3 regions of the Glutamicibacter sp. MCAF14 genome follow, and region 3 is predicted to be linked to each of the others. Evidence: riboswitches for the same ligand, from Rfam matches in the RefSeq annotation. Region 3 holds a riboswitch; each other region holds the start of a gene.
The links. A riboswitch is a leader RNA that binds a small molecule or an ion and turns the genes downstream of it on or off. The one in region 3 is predicted to bind S-adenosylmethionine.

Region 1 (5,586 bases), on a different contig from region 3:
TTCAGCGCCGAAGTAGGTATCCCACGTATCCAGGTGCGCATCGAAGTGCAGCATGGCAACTGGTGCTCCAGCGCGCTGCGAAGCGGCACGCAGCAAGGGCAGCGCGATGGTGTGGTCGCCACCAACGGTGACGAGGGTGGAGCCATCGCTGGTCAGCTCCAGTGCCTCGTGTTCAATGGTTTCAATGGCCTCATTGATATTGAACGGGTTAACCGCCATGTCCCCTGCGTCAGCCACCTGGCTCTGCGCAAACGGCGAGGTATCTGTCGCCGGGTTGTAGGGGCGGATCAGGCGCGAGGATTCACGTACGTGGTTGGCACCAAAGCGGGCACCGGGACGATAGGAAACACCGGTATCAAACGGCACTCCGACAATCTTGATGTCGGCTTTCTCCACTTGGTCCAGTCGTGGAAGCCGGGCATAGGTGCCGCCTCCTGCATAGCGCGGAATCATCGCAGCATTGATGGGCCCTAGACGACCATTTTCCTCGATACGGATTTCCTTCATCGCAACTTCCTCCCCAAGACACAACAGCACAAAAGCCAGAGTTGTCTAATACGAAACTTCAGTTTTCTATTATGCTATTTTGTCTGCTGGATCACGTCAAGATCAGGCTTCCTCCGCCACAAGAATCCAGGAGAAATGTCGAACGCCGCCACCCGGGATTGGGTGGCGGCGTTCGCTTCAACTATGTTCTTGGCGTTCAGCTGGCAGCACTACGATTCTGCTGGGCAAGCACTTCCAGCGCGTGGTGCCAAAGTCTTGGAGTTTTGACTATATTTCAGGCTATTTCGCCCAATGAAGATGGTCAGCTCTCGTCAGAGTGCTTCTTGCTGGCTTTAACCAGCGCACGATCGACCTCATGGATACCTAGGCAAAAACCTGCGGACATGATCAGTGACTTGATAGTCAGTTCAGAAAGATCATCGGCTACGTACACCAGCTGAACTGGTCCAGCCAAGATCAGCAAGACCCCGGTCCACAACATGTAGACCCACGAGGTATGAGCTTGGGCCATCAGTGGGAAGCGTGCGCGGCGGCGAATCGTGCGCACCCCGATGGTCACGATCACGATCGCCAGAATCGCAGCGCCGATGAAAAAGAAATTGCGCTGGGTGCGGATCCAGGTCAGGGTGGTGCCGACAAGGACACCGAAAAGTATCGAAGCCCACCAGCTGATGCTGCGCAATTGGTCATGCGTTGTGGTCGGTTCCCCTGTTTTCACACCTCTCCCATCACTTATCGATCCCAGCGCCCAAATCAACGCAATGCTTCTAGAATACGCGGTTTGCCGGCCCATCAGCCAACGCAAGGCTGTGCAGGGACTGTCCCACCTCCAGAACAGAAGCTGGAGACGGACAACTAGAGAATCAGCGTCCAGGTAACCACGGCGATCTGGTCGGACTCGTTCTCCCAGCTGTGCGGCTCACGGCCGGGGAAAGTTATAGTGTCGCCAGCTTCGAGTTCCACTCGTTGATCAGGTAATACGAGCACGAACCTGCCGGCAATCACATGCAGCACTTCCAGCTCGCAATCCACCGAATACAGTTCCGCTTCGCCGGTGCCCTTCGGCGCGATCTCGGCACGGATCATCTGCACCCGCTTTTCGCTGCGAGGCGTAACCAGCTGCTCCGTGATGCCATCACCGCCGAGGGAAACGCGAGGAGCCTGCTCCAAACGCACAAGTTTGGTTTCCGGAACTTCAAAGAGCGTACCGACTTCAATGCTCAGTACTTCGCACAGCCGCAAGAGGGTCGAGACCGACGGGCTGGTCAGGTCGCGCTCGACGCGTGAGAGGAAGCCCTTGGTCAGTCCCGAAAGCTCGGCGACTTGGTCAATGGTCATGCGCTGGGTTTGGCGCACCCCGCGCAGCCGCGCGCCAATGTTGATCGCTGCACCGGTTGGTTCAACTGGCAAGGTTTTCATCGTTTGGCTCCATCGACGATTCTCATAGCGGCAAAGCCCAATCCATTTCGGTTTCAAGGCCTGCGGAGCAAGTTTACCAATGGTAAACACGCGGTGATCTCTATCGGCATTCTTTCTGCCCCGTTCACCCCACCGAAGATGCCTAGGGAACGGCCTATGAGTCGTGAACAGCTCGGTGGCCTGGTGTGCCGACTGCATCTGGTTCCAGCAGCGAAGCGGCAGTCATATTTCGCCCCATGACTTCTTCAAGTCCTCACCCCGGCAGTAGCATCAGAATTGTTGCTTCACGAGATGCGGCGCCAAGCTCCGACTGGCCGCACACCAACCCCAAGTTCATGGGTGGTTCGGATGAGGAAGCGGTCCGCGCATCAACAGTTGCACGGGCAAGAGCTCGCCAGAGAGATGCAGCCCCATGACGTATCCAATCCTGCCAATCATCGACCGCCAGACCGGACAGGTGCAGTTCAAAGCCGAAGGCCACTGGCATATCCGATATGTAGCGGATCCGCTGCGGCTTGAACGACTCCTTGCCCGGTGCGCGAGACGGCCGATCTTCGACCCGGAAACATCAAATTTGCTGCTCGTAGTGCCAGCAATCGCAGATCCTGCAGGCAAGAAATTTGCTTTTAGCCTTGCCAAATTCCCAAGCAACGGAGCCCTGACTAAACTGGGTAGCTGATCCGACCCACGGGTTTCATTGGGAAACTCCATGTACCAGGAGAGTCATCTTCACGATGTCACAGCACTCAGCAAGCGAACCCAGCAAAACTCAGATTAAGCGATGGCGGCAATACCTCGCCGACGAAATCGCCGAAGGCGCCATCTACCGTGCCCTCGCGGAGAAGAAAACCGGGCAGGAACGGCAGATCCTCTTAGGCCTGGCCGAAGCCGAAGCACGCCACGAAGAACACTGGCGGACCAAGCTCGGCGGACACGTCAAAGACGTTCGTCCATCCTTGCGCCGAACCATGCTGCGTTTCCTAGCACTGCACTTGGGCTCGGTGTTCGTGCTGGCCATGGCCCAGCGCTCGGAAAGCAGCTCCCCCTACCGTGATGACAAAGATGCCACCGCACAGATGGCAGCCGACGAACAGGTCCACGAGGAAGTAGTCCGTGCGCTGGCTACCGCTGGCCGCGCACGTCTTTCAGGCAACTTCCGCGCCGCGGTCTTCGGTGCCAACGATGGGCTGGTTTCCAACCTGGCGCTGATCATGGGTATCGGCGCCACCGGTGTCTCGGCAACCTTCGTGCTGTTCTCCGGTGTTGCTGGTTTGCTGGCCGGTGCGCTGTCCATGGCCGCTGGCGAATACGTTTCAGTACGTTCCCAGCGCGAGCTGCTGACCGCTTCGCGCCCAACCCAGGTCACGCTCACTGCAGCCCCGAACCTGGACCTCGATGCCAACGAGCTGCTGCTGATCTACAAGGCCCGAGGAATGAGCGATGAGGATGCCGAGCACCGTGCGGCCGAACGCATGGGCATGTTCTCCTGTGACTGCAATCCCGGCTTCTCGTTGAACCCAGAAGGCCGCAGCGCAGAACTTGAAAAGGAACATGAAGAGCTGGGATCGGCGACCGGAGCGGCCACTACCTCGTTCTTCCTTTTTGCGTCCGGCGCTATTGTGCCGATCCTGCCCTATATCTTCGGCCTATCCGGCCTGAGCGCAGTCATCGTCTCCGTGGTGCTGGTTGGCATCGCCTTGATGATTACCGGCGGCATCGTCGGCTTGCTCTCCGGCGCGTCCCCATTCAAACGAGGCCTGCGCCAGCTGGCCATCGGCTGGGGAGCGGCTGCCGTCACCTATTGCTTGGGCCTGATCTTCGACGTCAGCGTCAGCTAGCGGCCCGACACCTTGTGCATGCCGGTACAGCTTCGTCTGTACCAGCATTTTCCATGCCTCATTCAGCTACCCTGTGGATGCCGGGTGCGCCGGCGCAGCGTCGTCATGGATTCGATGAACGCCATGGCTTCTTCGGCCGTATCCACTAGCGCGATCTTCTGCTCCATGACCCGCTCCTTGGCCAGTGCTTGCAGCAACGGCCACGCCGGCAGGTCCTTGGTCCAGTAGTCCTTGCCAATGAGCACCATCGGCACCACTCGGGCCCCAGTGGCGTAATAGTTTTCGCAGGCGTCCTGGAAGATTTCCTGCACCGTGCCAGCGGCCCCTGGCAGGACAACCAGCCCTCCATTGGATTGCTCCAGCAAAATAGCTTCGCGAATGGAATTGGTGAAGAACTTGGCAATCCCGGTGGCGAACAGGTTCGGCGGCTCATGACCGTAAAACCAGGTCGGCACGCCAAGGGACTGGCGCTGGCTGGGGAAGCGTTCTTTGACCATCAACGCGGTTCTTGCCCAACCGGTACGCTGGTGAATCGCATCCGGCGCCTCGGCCAGCATCCGCAACGCCGTAGTGATGTCCTCTGGTTCATAGTCAGCCAACCACGCTCCAGCATTGGCCGCTTCCATTGCGCCAGGCCCACCGCCGGTAGCCACCGCATAGCCCGCCCGGGTAATCATCCGCCCCAGCTCTACAGCTCGCGCGTACTCGACAGTGCCGCGGTTCATCGCGTGGCCGCCCATCACCCCGATGATCGGAGTGTCCTGGAACATGCCTTCATACACCGCTGAGACCAGCGCCTGGCCAATATGGTGATCATGCAACGTCTTGGACAGCGCACTGTCATCGCTATTGCCGTTCACCGCGACATGCTGTTGCGAGTACGCGTAGATCTTCGCATCAGGCACGTGTTCGTAGGTCTGGGTCCGAATTCCCGAGTACAGCTCATCGGCTGAATACAAATCCCGGGCACCAGTTTCAAAGGGCAGCTCGGACCCCGAACTCATGCATAGCCCGCCGGTGGCTTGCACGATCTGCTGGCCTTGGGAGGAATATTGGCAATCAATGAACAGTGCTTCGGAAAGGTCCAGGGAATTGAGCACGGTATCCCGTTCGCGCAGATCAACGCGGTGCACGCGCCAATTTTTCCCGCGGGCGCGGTGAGATGCCAACGCCTCGGCTGCAAGCCGATCGAACTCAACGAGCGATGTTATGTTCACCGCTCGTGCTGGAAGGTAGGGCCACACTTGGGACATAGCTACACGCTACGTCACAGATAGTGATTATTCACAGAAAAGCTCTTCAACTTTCACCACGGCCCGGAACGTGAAACGATGAGAGGATGAGTGAATCTGTTCCACCAACCATTGATGCCCGCCATTTACTGGCTTTTCTGGGCAACGCGCCTTTCTTCTACGGAAAAACCCTGGCTGCAGAAGAAAATTCCGTGGTTGACGTGGAATTCGACGAAGACGCCCAACAAATCGAAGGTACCGTCACCGAGTCCGGTGAAGAGTACGCTCCGATGATTCAAGTGCGCTTGGACAACGAAGAGTGGAAGATCGATTCCTGCGAGTGCACCTGCGACGCGCCTGGCATCTGCTCGCATATCGCCGCACTGGCCATCATCTCCAACAAGATCGCTTCACAGCCGCGAACTTTGCCGACTCAGGAAGAAAAGCCGAACACCGTTTGGTCCCAACAAATAGATTCCTGGTTTGAAGAATCCGAACCTGGTCCTGCCGACGGGTTGCTCGGTTCCCAGCACGATGCTGTGGTGCCGATGGCCCTTCAGTTCCTGCTCTTTGATTCAAAGGACACCACC
Region 2 (5,586 bases), on a different contig from region 3:
CCACGATTTGTCATGACCTGCAACACATGAATCTGTGTTTCCATGACTTTATGCCCGAATGCGTGGCATCGTCAAGCGAAAATGTGGTGAATATTTGGCAATTTCTGTGTTTGTTTGGGTTTGTTGGATATTAAGCCAAGTGGACGCGGGTGCGCCTGCTCCTTAATCGCGAAAATAAAATCCTGCTAGTTGCAGTCTTCTGCGCACAACAAAAGGCAGCCATGCCACCGTGAAGGTGGCACAGCTGCCTTGTGGGATTATCCAAGACCGCTTAGGCGAGCACCTGGCGCTTGGAAGAAATCACGCCGGTGTTGAACCCAGCCAGGCGCAGGCCGCCGTGGAAGCGGGCGTGCTCGATCTTCACGCAGCGGTCCATCACCACATTCATGCCGGCAGCCTCGGCCCGGTGGGCAACTTCCTCATGCCATGAACCCAGCTGCAGCCACAGGGTCTTCGCGCCTACGGCCAGGGCCTCATCCAGCACGGTGGGCAGGTCGTCGTGCTTGCGGAAGACCTCGACCAGATCCGGGGTTTCCGGAAGGTCGGCCAGCGACTTGTAAACCGGCTGGCCCAGGATCTCATCCAGGACCGGGTTGATGAAGTACACCTTGTACTTGGACGAGGACAGCAGGTAGGTCGCCACGAAATAGCTCGCGCGCGATGGCTTGTTCGAGGCGCCGACAATCGCGATGGTCTTGGTTTGGCGCAGGATCTCCAGACGCTGTGCGGCTCCCGGAGCTTCCCACGTGGTTTCAGCGGCGCTCATTAGTTCGCTCCCTTCGATGCTGCAGGAATGGCGCAGGCAGCGCCGTCATAGGTCGGTGCCGCAAATTCCTCGGTGGCACCAGCGACAGCTTCTTGCGAAGCGGTTAATGCCTGGTCCAGATCCCAGAGGATGTCCTCGAGGTCTTCCAAGCCCACCGAGAGGCGGATCAGATCTTCTGGCACACCGGCGGAGACCAGCTGGTCGGCGCTGAGCTGCTGGTGGGTGGTGGAGGCCGGGTGCAGCACCAAGGTGCGGGCATCGCCGATATTGGCCAGGTGGCTGGCCAGCTGCAGTGCTTCGATGAACTTGGAGCCGGCTTCGCGCCCGCCCTTCACCCCGAAGCTGAAGACCGAGCCGACGCCCATGGGCAGCAGTTCCTTGGCCTGGGCGTACTGCGGGTGGGATTCCAAACCGGCGTAGTTCACGTAGGTGACGCGCTCATCGGCTTCCAGCCAGGCGGCTACCTGCTTCGCGTTGGACAGGTGGTTGTCCATGCGCTGCGGCAAGGTTTCCAAGCCCTGCAGCAGCTGGAATGCTGACTGCGCCGGCAGCGAGGGACCGAAGTCGCGCAGCTGTTCGCTGCGCAGCTTGGTCAGGAAGCCGTATTCACCGAAGTTGTCCCACCAGGAGACGTTGCCGTAGCTGGCTACCGGTTCGGTCATCGTGGGGAACTTGCCGTTGCCCCAGTTGAACTTGCCCGATTCGATGACCACGCCGCCCAAGGTGGTGCCGTGCCCGCCGATGAACTTAGTGGCGGAGTGGATGACGATATCCGCGCCGTGCTCGATGGGACGCAGGATGTATGGGGGAGTGAGGGTCGAGTCGACGACCAGCGGGAGATTGTGGCGGTGCGCCACCTCGGCCAGGCCCTTCAGGTCGGCGATGTCGCCCGATGGGTTGGCCACGATCTCGGTATAGACCGCCTTGGTGTTCTCCTGGATGGCCGCTTCGAAATCGGCTGGGTCATTGGAGGAAACGAAGGTGGTGTCGATGCCGAAGCGGCGCAGCGAGACATCGAGCTGGGTGATGGTGCCGCCGTAGAGCTTGGAGGACGCCACGATGTGGTCTCCGGCCTGCGCCAGCGCGGCGAAGGTAACGAATTCTGCGGCCATGCCTGAACCGGTGGCTACCGCGCCGATGCCGCCTTCCAGCGATGCCATGCGCTCTTCAAAAGCGGCCACGGTGGGGTTGCCAATGCGCGAGTAGATATTGCCGTACTTCTGCAGGGCGAAGAGGTTGGCTGCGTCATCGGCGTCCTTGAACACGAACGAGGTGCTCTGGTAGATGGGCACTGCGCGGGCGCCGTGCTCGGCATCGGGGGTGCCGCCGGCATGCAATGCGCGGGTGCGGAATCCAAACTTGTGATCTGCCATGATGGCGTACGACTCCTTGTCGATTGGGTGTTCGCGCTCGCCGCACTGCGGGTCGCGATCGAGGCAGGAATCCCGGAATCAATGTCGCTTCCTGCCGTGGGACAACGGGTAAGCGGCTGCATCGTTTCTGGCGGTAGCACCGTTGCCACCGGATGTGGCAGGTTGCTGCGGCGTCAACGAACCAGATCTCTCAGCCGCTCGGGATGGTGTAATAATCTTCGCAACATGACCCTTCGTGACCCAACTATGAGTCGTAACGTTGCGTATTGAGGATATTTTCACAGATTATTCGACCCGCAGCGCCACCACTAAGCTGGAGCCATGGAGACTTCGTTGGCGCTGGTCCGGCACGGGCAGACAGATTGGAACCTTGCAGGACGCCTGCAAGGACGCACAGATATTCCGTTGAACGAGACCGGACGCGAGCAAGCCCGCGCGGCAGGGCGAGCGCTGGCCGGACAGGGCTGGAGCCTGATTCTGGGTTCTCCGCTGGAACGCGCGCAGGAAACTGCCACGTTGATGGCCGAGCAGCTCGGGGCTGCTACCGGCGATGCCGTCCCCGAACTCATTGAACGCGGTTTCGGGCCGTTGGAGGGCCGGATCATGGCCGAGGTGAGTGAAGAAGAGACGGCCGCCGCCAAGGACCAGCTTGAACCGCGCGCGGATATCCTGAGCAGGGCGATCCCAACGCTATTGGAACTGGCCAAGGCGCACGCCGGGACGAAGATCATGATTGTCAGCCACGGCGCCACTATGCGCAACATCCGTGATGCCCTGGCCGGAACCAAGGAAGCGCGGGGCGTGGAAAACGGTGAAGTGCTGGATATTGACTTGCACCGATTGCAGCAGCTGGCCGATGAACTGGATCTGGTCGCACTCTAGCGCCTGGCTTTGCCACCATCCGGGGGTGCGGGAAAAATTGTGGGCACCGGCTCACGGAACCGGCCCGCGGTACGTTTACAGGGTGAAGGCCCACGACGGGCTCCAGCTTCCAGGAGAGCCATGCAAGCACCGTTTGAACGGATAGTCCAAGAATATGGGCTCAACGTGCTGCGGGTCTGCCGCGCCCTGCTCGATGAGCACCGCGCGCAGGATGCCTGGTCCGAGACCTTCCTCGCAGCGCTGAAGGCTTATCCGAACCTGCCCGAAGATGCCAACGTTGCGGCCTGGCTGGTGCGCATCGCACGCAACAAGGCCGTCGACGAGTTGCGCAAGCACAAGCCCGAAAGCCTGGTCGAAATGGATCTGGAAGGCACCTTGGACTCCGGGCCGGGGCCCGGCGCGCAACTGGAAAATCTGCAGTTGTGGCATGAGGTCAACCAGCTGCCGCCCAAGCAACGGCAAGTGATTGCCTACCGGTACCTGGGCGGCCTGAGCTACGCGGGTATCGCCGGAATCATTTCCGGCAGCGAAGCAGCCGCGCGGCGCGCTGGCGCCGACGGGATCAAGAACTTGCGAGCCCGCCTGGGAGAATCCGAACTATGGCGGGAGCAGCCATGAACAAGAGCAAAGCGCAAGAACCAGGCACCGAGGATTCCGCGGTCCTTGCCGCATTGGGCCAGAAGCTCGCCGCGCAGGCACACGAGCAGGCGCTGGTGGATGTTGCCTACCGCATTGTCGACAGCCCGCTGGGAAGCCTGCTGCTGGCCAGTACGCAAAACGGCCTGGCGCGCGTCGCCTTCGAATCCGAGGACCATGACCGGATCCTGGAGCTGCTTTCCGAAAAGCTCGGTTCGCGCATCCTGCGCGATGCGAAGCGCCTGGATGCCGCAGCCCGGCAGCTCGATGAATACTTCTCCGGCCAGCGCCAAGGGTTCGAACTGGCCCTGGACCTGACGCTCTCCACCGATTTCCGTCGGCAGGTGCAGCTTCAGCTCGGGCAGATCGCCTATGGGCAAACTTGCAGCTACGCCCAGATGGCGCAGCAGATCGGCAAGCCCAAAGCCGTGCGTGCCGTTGGCTCAGCATGCGCCACCAACCCGATTCCCATCGTGCTGCCCTGCCACCGGGTGCTGCGCACCGATGGGTCGCTGGGCGGCTACCTCGGCGGGCTTGAGGCCAAGAGCGAGCTGTTGAAACTGGAGAACCCTCACTTCGCTGAACAGGGGGCAACCTTGTTCTAGGCACGAAGACGAATCTTAAACAATGCTGGGCTGGTGCCTTCCCTGCGGAAGGCACCAGCCCAGCATCTGTTACTGCAAGCTAGCAGCTAAGCAGCGGCTACTTGCGGCGCAGCTCGAAGCGGTCCGAGTCCATGACCTTGGCCCAAGCCTGGGCGAAGTCCTTGACGAACTTCGTCTTGGCATCGTCCGAAGCGTAGACTTCGGCGACAGCGCGCAGTTCCGAGTTGGCACCGAAGACCAGGTCCACGCGGGAACCGACCCAGCGGCCGTCCTTCGAGTGGTAGGTCTGCTCGTCCTCGGAAGCGGTCCACCCGATGCCTGGCTCCAGCAGGTTCGCGAAGAAGTCGTTGGTCAACGCACCTGGGTTCTCGGTGAAGACGCCCAAGTTCGAACCGTCCCAGTTGTTGCCCAGCACGCGCAGGCCGCCGACCAGTACGGTCAGTTCTGGGGCGGACAGGCCCAACAGGTTGGCCTTGTCGATCAGCAGGTACTCGCTTGGCATCTTGATGAAGCCCGAGTCGTAGTTGCGCAGGCCGTCGGAGACTGGCTCCAACCAGGCGAACTGCTCAACGTCGGTCTGCTCCTGGGTCGCGTCAACGCGGCCCGGGGTGAATGGAACCTCGATTGGCTGGCCAGCGGCTGCAGCAGCCTGCTCGACACCGACGTTGCCGGCCAAGACCACGACGTCAGCGAAGGAAGCCTTGATCTCCGAGGTGGCGTTGAAGGTATCAACGATCTCTTCCAGCTTGGCGATGACCGGCTTGAGCTGCTCTGGCTGGTTCACGGTCCAGGAGACCTGTGGTTCCAGACGGATGCGGCCGCCGTTGGCGCCGCCGCGCTTGTCCGAGCTGCGGAACGAGGAAGCTGCCTTCCATGCGGTGGAGACCAGCTGCTGGACGGTCAGGCCCGAGTCGTTGATCAGTGCCTTCAGCGCTGCGATCTCCTGGACACCCAGGGTGACCTGCGGAGCTGCTGGCAGTGGATCCTGCCAAGCTAGGTCCTCAGCTGGGACTTCTGGACCGAAGTAGCGGGACTTCGGACCCATGTCGCGGTGGGTCAGCTTGAACCAAGCGCGGGCGTAGGCCTCGGCGAACTCGTCAGGGTTTTCCTTGAAGTTCTTCGAAATCGGGCCGTAGATCGGGTCGAAGCGCAGTGCCAGGTCACTGGTCAGCATGCGCGGTTCGCGGTGCTCCAGGGTGTCGTGGGCAGGCTGGACCAGGCCAGCGCCGCCACCATTGACCGGGCGCCACTGCTTGGCACCGGCAGCGGATTCGAACAGTTCCCACTCGTAGGCGAACAGGATGTGGAAGAACTCGTTGTCCCA
Region 3 (5,586 bases):
CACACCATCCTGCCCCGGAATCTGACTGCGTGCTCGCCGGACCTGCCCATAAGCGTTCTCCGGGAGGCTCGATAGTTCGCAGCTGTCTTCGCAGTATTGGTGAGCCATTGGACGCCCGAGGCGTTCATCGATCCGCATACCTGATCCTCGAACACTTTGGCTTCAGGGGAGAAAGTGTGCAGCTCGAACGCATGCGGCGATCCCCCGGCGTGCGCGCCGACGGCACCGACCTTCGCATTGGGCAAGTCGGGTTCCAAGGCCTGAACCTCCTCGGAGGAGCCCACTGCACCACGGCCCCGTCCTTGCCATCGCCAACTAATGGATTTCGCGGCATAGGCGGCTCCCCGAAAGCAATCGTCATGAGGGGCACAGATCGCGATGCCGGAGATCATTAGGTCGGAACCCAGTTTTGCAAGCTTGGAGTGCCCCGGAGGCGCGAATCGCTAAGCGGTGCCGACGTCTTGCACGCGGGCCTTCCTGTGCGGACGGCCCGCGTGCTGCGACGGCAGGTCAGGCGGTAGCCAGGCTGCGGTGCTGGATGCTGTCGGCCTCGGAAGCCTTCGCGGCTGCGGCCAGCCCGCGTTCCAGATCGGCAATCAGGTCCTCGGGCTCCTCGATGCCCACCGAGAGGCGGACCAAGTTCGCTGGAATCTCCAGCGGTGTGCCGATCAGCGAAGCGTGGGTCATTTCGCGCGGATAGCAGACCAGGGATTCCACCCCGCCCAGGGACACCGAGAGCTGGAAGTATTCCATGGACTCGGCGAAGGCGCGGGCCGCGGCCTCGTCGGCCAGCTGCAGCGAGAGGATGCCTCCGAACCCGCGCTGCTGGCGGGCTGCCAGCTCGTGGCCCGGATGGCTTTCCAGCCCGGGATAGTAGACGCGGGCAACCTCGGGGCGGTCATCGAGCCAGCGGGCCAGGGTGGATGCGGTGGCGCAGTGGCGTTCCATGCGCAGGCCCAGGGTCTTCAGCCCGCGGGCGGCCAGGTAGGAATCCTGAGGACCGGAGACCGCGCCGCCGGCGAACTGCTGATAGCCCACCGCTTCGGCCAGGGATTGGCCGCGGAAGAGGTGGTCGGCCACGATGACCGCCCCGCCGAGAACGTCGGAGTGCCCGCCGATGTACTTGGTGGTCGAGTGCACCACCGCGTGCGCTCCGAAGTCCAGCGGCCGCTGCAGGTACGGGGTGGCGAAGGTGTTATCCACCACCAGCAGGGCGCCGTGCTCGCGGGCGATGGCCGCCCAGCCGGCCAGGTCGGCGATGCCCAGCAGCGGGTTGGATGGGGTCTCCACCCAGAGCAGCGCGGTGTTCGGGCGCAGCGCGGCGCGCACCGCATCCAGGTTGGTGATGTCCACCGCCGAGGAGCTGATCCCCCATTTGCCGTGCAGCTTGGAGATCAGCCGGTTGGTGCCGCCGTAGCCATCGGCGCCCAGCACGATGTGATCGCCCCGCTGAAGCACTGCGCGCAGCAGCGCGTCTTCGGCCGCGATGCCCGAAGCGAAGGAGAAGCCGGCGGCGCCGCCTTCCAGCGCGGTGAGCTGGGATTCGAACCCGTTGCGGGTCGGGTTGGAGCCGCGCGAGTACTCGTGCCCGGCGCGCAGCACGTTGATGCCGTCCTGGATGAAGGTGCTGGTCTGGTAGATCGGCGGGATCACCGCACCGGTGTGCGGATCCTTGTGCTGGCCGGCGTGCACGGCGAGGGTGTTGAAGCCGCTCATGCGAAACTCACTTCCTTGGTGTCGGCGGTGGCCTGGGTTGCGGCCAATGCAAGATCCAGCGATTGGGTGATATCTGCGAGCAGGTCGGCGGGGTCTTCCAATCCCACCGACAGGCGCAGGGTGGAGGTGTTCAGGCCCGCGTCGGCCAGCTGCTGCTCCGAGAGCCGGCAGTGCGTCATGGTGGCCGGGTGGGAGACCATGGTGCGGGTGTCCCCCACATTCGCGGCCAGGGAAATCAGCTTGAGCCCGTCGATCACCGGGGAAACCAGGGATGGGTGGGCCAGCTCGATGGCCAGCACGCAGCCGGTGCCCTTCGGCGCCAGCGCCCGGGCCAGCTCGTGGCTGGGGTGCTCGGGCAGCGAAGGGTGGTGGATGGCGGCAATGCCCGGATACTCGGCAAGCGCGTCGATCAGCCTGGTGACGCTGCGCTGCACGTGGGCGGCGCGCACCGGCAGGGTTTCGATTCCGGCCAGGATGCCCTGGGCGCTGGCCGGGGCGAGGGTCGGGCCCAGATCGTGCAGGAACTTGGAGCGCACCAGCATTGCGTAGGCGGCCGGTCCGTGGCGTTCAAGCAGCGAGGTGTTGTTCAGACGCACCCGCGGGGCGGCGATCTGTGGCCAGCGGGCGGCATCGGAGAAGTCGAATTTCCCCGAGTCCACCACGATCCCGCCGAGCACCGAGCCGTGTCCGGCCAGTCCCTTGGTGGCCGAGTGCACCACGATGTCCGCACCGAGTTCCAGAGGCCGAATATTCAGCGGGGTGGCCAGGGTGTTGTCCACCACCACCGGGATGTTGTGCTCGTGGGCGATCGCCGCGATGGCGGGCAGATCGGCCACGGTGCACAGCGGGTTGGAGACGGACTCCAGGAAGAACGCCCGGGTGTCCGACTCAATGGCAGCGGCCCAGGCGGACGGATCGGCCTGGTCGACAAAGCTGATGCGGATGCCGAAGTCCGCGAAGGTGTCGGTGAACAGGTCCACGGTGCCGCCGTAGAGCGAGGAGGAGGCCACGATGTGCTTGGGTCCCTGGGTCAGGGCCAGCAGGGACAAGGCCACGGCTGCCTGCCCGGTGGCGGTGGCCACCGCGTGGGCCCCGCCTTCCAAGGCGGCCACGCGCTGTTCGAGAATCGAAACGGTGGGGTTGCCGGTGCGCGAGTAGGTGAAGCCGGCCTGGCGCAGCGCGAACTTCTCCACCGCTTCGGCATGCGATGCGAATTGGTAGGCCGCGGAATTGTGCAGTGGCGGCAGCATCGGGCGGAAGTCTCCGCTCGGGCGGTACCCTGCGTGCACCGCGTCGGTTTCCTGGCTCATAGCTCCTCCTCGATTCTCTGCGAGGGAGTGCACCGATTGGCATCGTGCGGCGGCACGAAGCACAGTACGCAAAAACGCGTTCGGAACTGCTCCATCGTTCCTGGCATTAGCACCTTTCGGTTTCCCGATGGTTGCTGCGACGTCAACGAGCCAGATCTCTTAGTCGCTCTTGATGGTTTGTTGTTCCTCCATGGTTGGCCATGGGCCGCAAACGGTGCAAGCGTTATCGGGCGGCCGGCTTCATACAGGGCCGCCACGCTTCATATGTCGTCGCCTTGTCATGATGACGCGGGGGCCTGAACCCTTTTATGACGCGCAGACTTGCGCAAAACCCAGAGGATTTCAAGGTTTTTCCTGAATTTTGTGACGATGTGCCGGTGCTCGGTGACCGGGAGTTACGCCACTGGCGGCTCAGCCGAGCACTTCTACCCCGAAGCTGGCGACCACGGTGCGCACTTCTTGCAGGTAGCGCTGGGCCTGGTCGGTGAGCGGGATGGCGGCGTGGTCGATCCAGCCGATTTCGATGCGCTCCTCAATGGCCAGCGGGATGGCCACGATGGAGGGGTCCAGCTCGTCGCTGATGATGCCGGTGGAAATCGTGTACCCGCCCAAGCCGATCATGAGGTTGAAGATGGTGGCGCGGTCCGAGACCTGGATTTCGCGTTGGCTGGAGCGCGTGGAGAGCACCTCCTCGGCGAAGTAGAAGGAATTATTCGCGCCCTGGTCGAAGGTCAGCCGGGGCAGGTCTTCGAGGTCTTCGAGCGTGACCTGGGTTCGGGTGGCCAGCGGGTTGCTGCGCGAGATGAAAATGTGCGGATCAGCCAGGAACAGCGGGTGGAAGACCAGCCGCGATTCGCGCAGCAGCTTGTCGATGACCTTCCGGTTGAAGTCGTTGCGGTACAGGATCCCGATGTCGCTGCGCAGCGTGCGCACGTCCTCGATGATCTGTTCGGTGCGCGTCTCGCGGAGTGAAAACTGGTATTCCTCGGCCCCGCTGGCCTGGACCATTCGGACAAAGGCGTCCACCGAAAATGAGTAGTGCTGGGTGGAGACGCCCAGCAGTCGCCGGGCGGAGGGCCGGCCGAGGTAGCGGTGCTCCAGCAGCTCCACCTGCTCCAGGACCTGTCGGGCGTAGCCGAGGAATTCAGCACCTTCGGCGGTGAGCGTCACTCCCCTGGCCGAACGCATCAGCAAGGTGCGCCCCACCCGTGATTCGAGTTCCTTCATCGCCGCGGACATGCTGGGCTGCGCGACGTAAATGAGGTCAGCCGCGGCCGAGATGGATCCTTCGGAGGCTACCGCCACAAAATAGCGAAGCTGCTGCAGTGTCAGACCATTCGTTCCCTGAACCATAGCCAGAGTCTATATGAATCCATAGTTATATCGAGTTACCTGATATCAAGAATCACCCTGCATGATTGACGCAACGACTTCCCCTCGGCCTGCCCAGGCCTCCCAAATACAGATTGGCCATCATGGCAGACGCATTAAATTTCAGCATTAGCACCACAAGATTCGACGAGAATTACTCCCCTTCGATAAATTCTCGCACCACGACAAACTTCGCCAATTTGGCGCGTGGAGAGCGCCGCGAAGAGAACCTGCGCAATGCCCTGACGATGATTAACCGCCGTTTCAATTCCCTCGCTCACTGGGACAATCCCCAAGGCGATCGCTATTCTCTTGAATTGGAAATCATTTCTGCAAATGTGCATTTTTCTGCCGATAATACCGACCAGCAATTTCCTCTTTTAGAAGTGCTTGAAACCACGATCGTGGATAAACTCACCGGCACTCGGTCCCAGGGCATGGTGGGCAATAATTTTTCTTCTTATGTCCGCGATTACGATTTCAGCGTTGTACTTCCAGCTTCGTGCAATGACAGCGGAGCTCTGGTGCTTCCAGAAGATTTTGGTGATCTCCACGGACAGCTCTTCCAGCATTTTTTGAACTCACAGGCATACCGTGAGCGTTTTGCCCAGCTGCCGGTGGTCTGCATCAGCGTCTCGACTTCCAAGACCTATTTCCGCACCGGCAACAGCCATCCAGTGCTCGGCTTGGAATACCAGCAGGATGAAAATTCATTGACCGACGCGTACTTCGGCAAGATGGGGCTCAGCGTGCGCTACTTCATGCCGCAGGGTGCTGTTGCGCCACTGGCCTTCTACTTCCGCGGCGACCTGCTCAATGATTACACCAATCTGCAGCTGATCAGCCTGATCAGCACCATGGAGACCTTCCAGAAGATCTACCGCCCGGAGATCTACAACGCCAATTCGGCGGCTCCGGCTGTGTACCACCCGAGCCTTGGCGCCGAGGAATTCTCCCCCACCCGCGTCTACTATGACCGCGAAGAGCGAACCCAATTGGGCAAGATCCAAGGCAAGTTCACCGAAGAGCATTTCATCATCCCAAATCGCCAACTGCTCGATCAGTGGTCCGCTTCCTGCCCGACACCCGTCGCCTAAGATCCAGAAAGATTCCCCTATGACTTCCCCGCTTATCCCCACGTCAATTGTCGGCAGCCTGCCCAAGCCTTCATGGCTCGCCGAGCCTGAAA

Region 1: it holds a riboswitch for S-adenosylmethionine, as region 3 does, so the genes downstream of both, AB4Y71_RS14800 (hypothetical protein) here and AB4Y71_RS17845 (O-acetylhomoserine aminocarboxypropyltransferase/cysteine synthase family protein) in region 3, are expected to answer to the same signal.
Region 2: it holds a riboswitch for S-adenosylmethionine, as region 3 does, so the genes downstream of both, AB4Y71_RS13120 (O-acetylhomoserine aminocarboxypropyltransferase/cysteine synthase family protein) here and AB4Y71_RS17845 (O-acetylhomoserine aminocarboxypropyltransferase/cysteine synthase family protein) in region 3, are expected to answer to the same signal.

The regions. Positions count from the first base shown of each region.
Region 1 is NZ_JBFREO010000007.1:43,290-48,875, reverse strand. It holds gene speB (agmatinase) at 1-507, opposite strand, end outside; gene AB4Y71_RS14810 (hypothetical protein) at 809-1,225, opposite strand; gene AB4Y71_RS14805 (cupin domain-containing protein) at 1,363-1,926, opposite strand; SAM riboswitch class IV at 2,209-2,322, shown strand; gene AB4Y71_RS14800 (hypothetical protein) at 2,339-2,605, shown strand; gene AB4Y71_RS14795 (VIT1/CCC1 transporter family protein) at 2,661-3,764, shown strand; gene AB4Y71_RS14790 (LOG family protein) at 3,827-4,897, opposite strand; gene AB4Y71_RS14785 (SNF2-related protein) at 5,104-5,586, shown strand, end outside.
Region 2 is NZ_JBFREO010000005.1:232,329-237,914, reverse strand. It holds gene AB4Y71_RS13125 (CoA-binding protein) at 272-766, opposite strand; gene AB4Y71_RS13120 (O-acetylhomoserine aminocarboxypropyltransferase/cysteine synthase family protein) at 766-2,139, opposite strand; SAM riboswitch class I at 2,255-2,349, opposite strand; gene AB4Y71_RS13115 (histidine phosphatase family protein) at 2,461-3,021, shown strand; gene AB4Y71_RS13110 (RNA polymerase sigma factor) at 3,142-3,639, shown strand; gene AB4Y71_RS13105 (methylated-DNA--[protein]-cysteine S-methyltransferase) at 3,636-4,262, shown strand; gene katG (catalase/peroxidase HPI) at 4,360-5,586, opposite strand, start outside.
Region 3 is NZ_JBFREO010000018.1:24,421-30,006, reverse strand. It holds gene AB4Y71_RS17850 (cystathionine gamma-synthase) at 511-1,716, opposite strand; gene AB4Y71_RS17845 (O-acetylhomoserine aminocarboxypropyltransferase/cysteine synthase family protein) at 1,713-3,026, opposite strand; SAM riboswitch class I at 3,115-3,205, opposite strand; gene AB4Y71_RS17840 (LysR family transcriptional regulator) at 3,438-4,379, opposite strand; gene AB4Y71_RS17835 (DUF1852 domain-containing protein) at 4,502-5,494, shown strand; gene AB4Y71_RS17830 (methionine synthase) at 5,514-5,586, shown strand, end outside.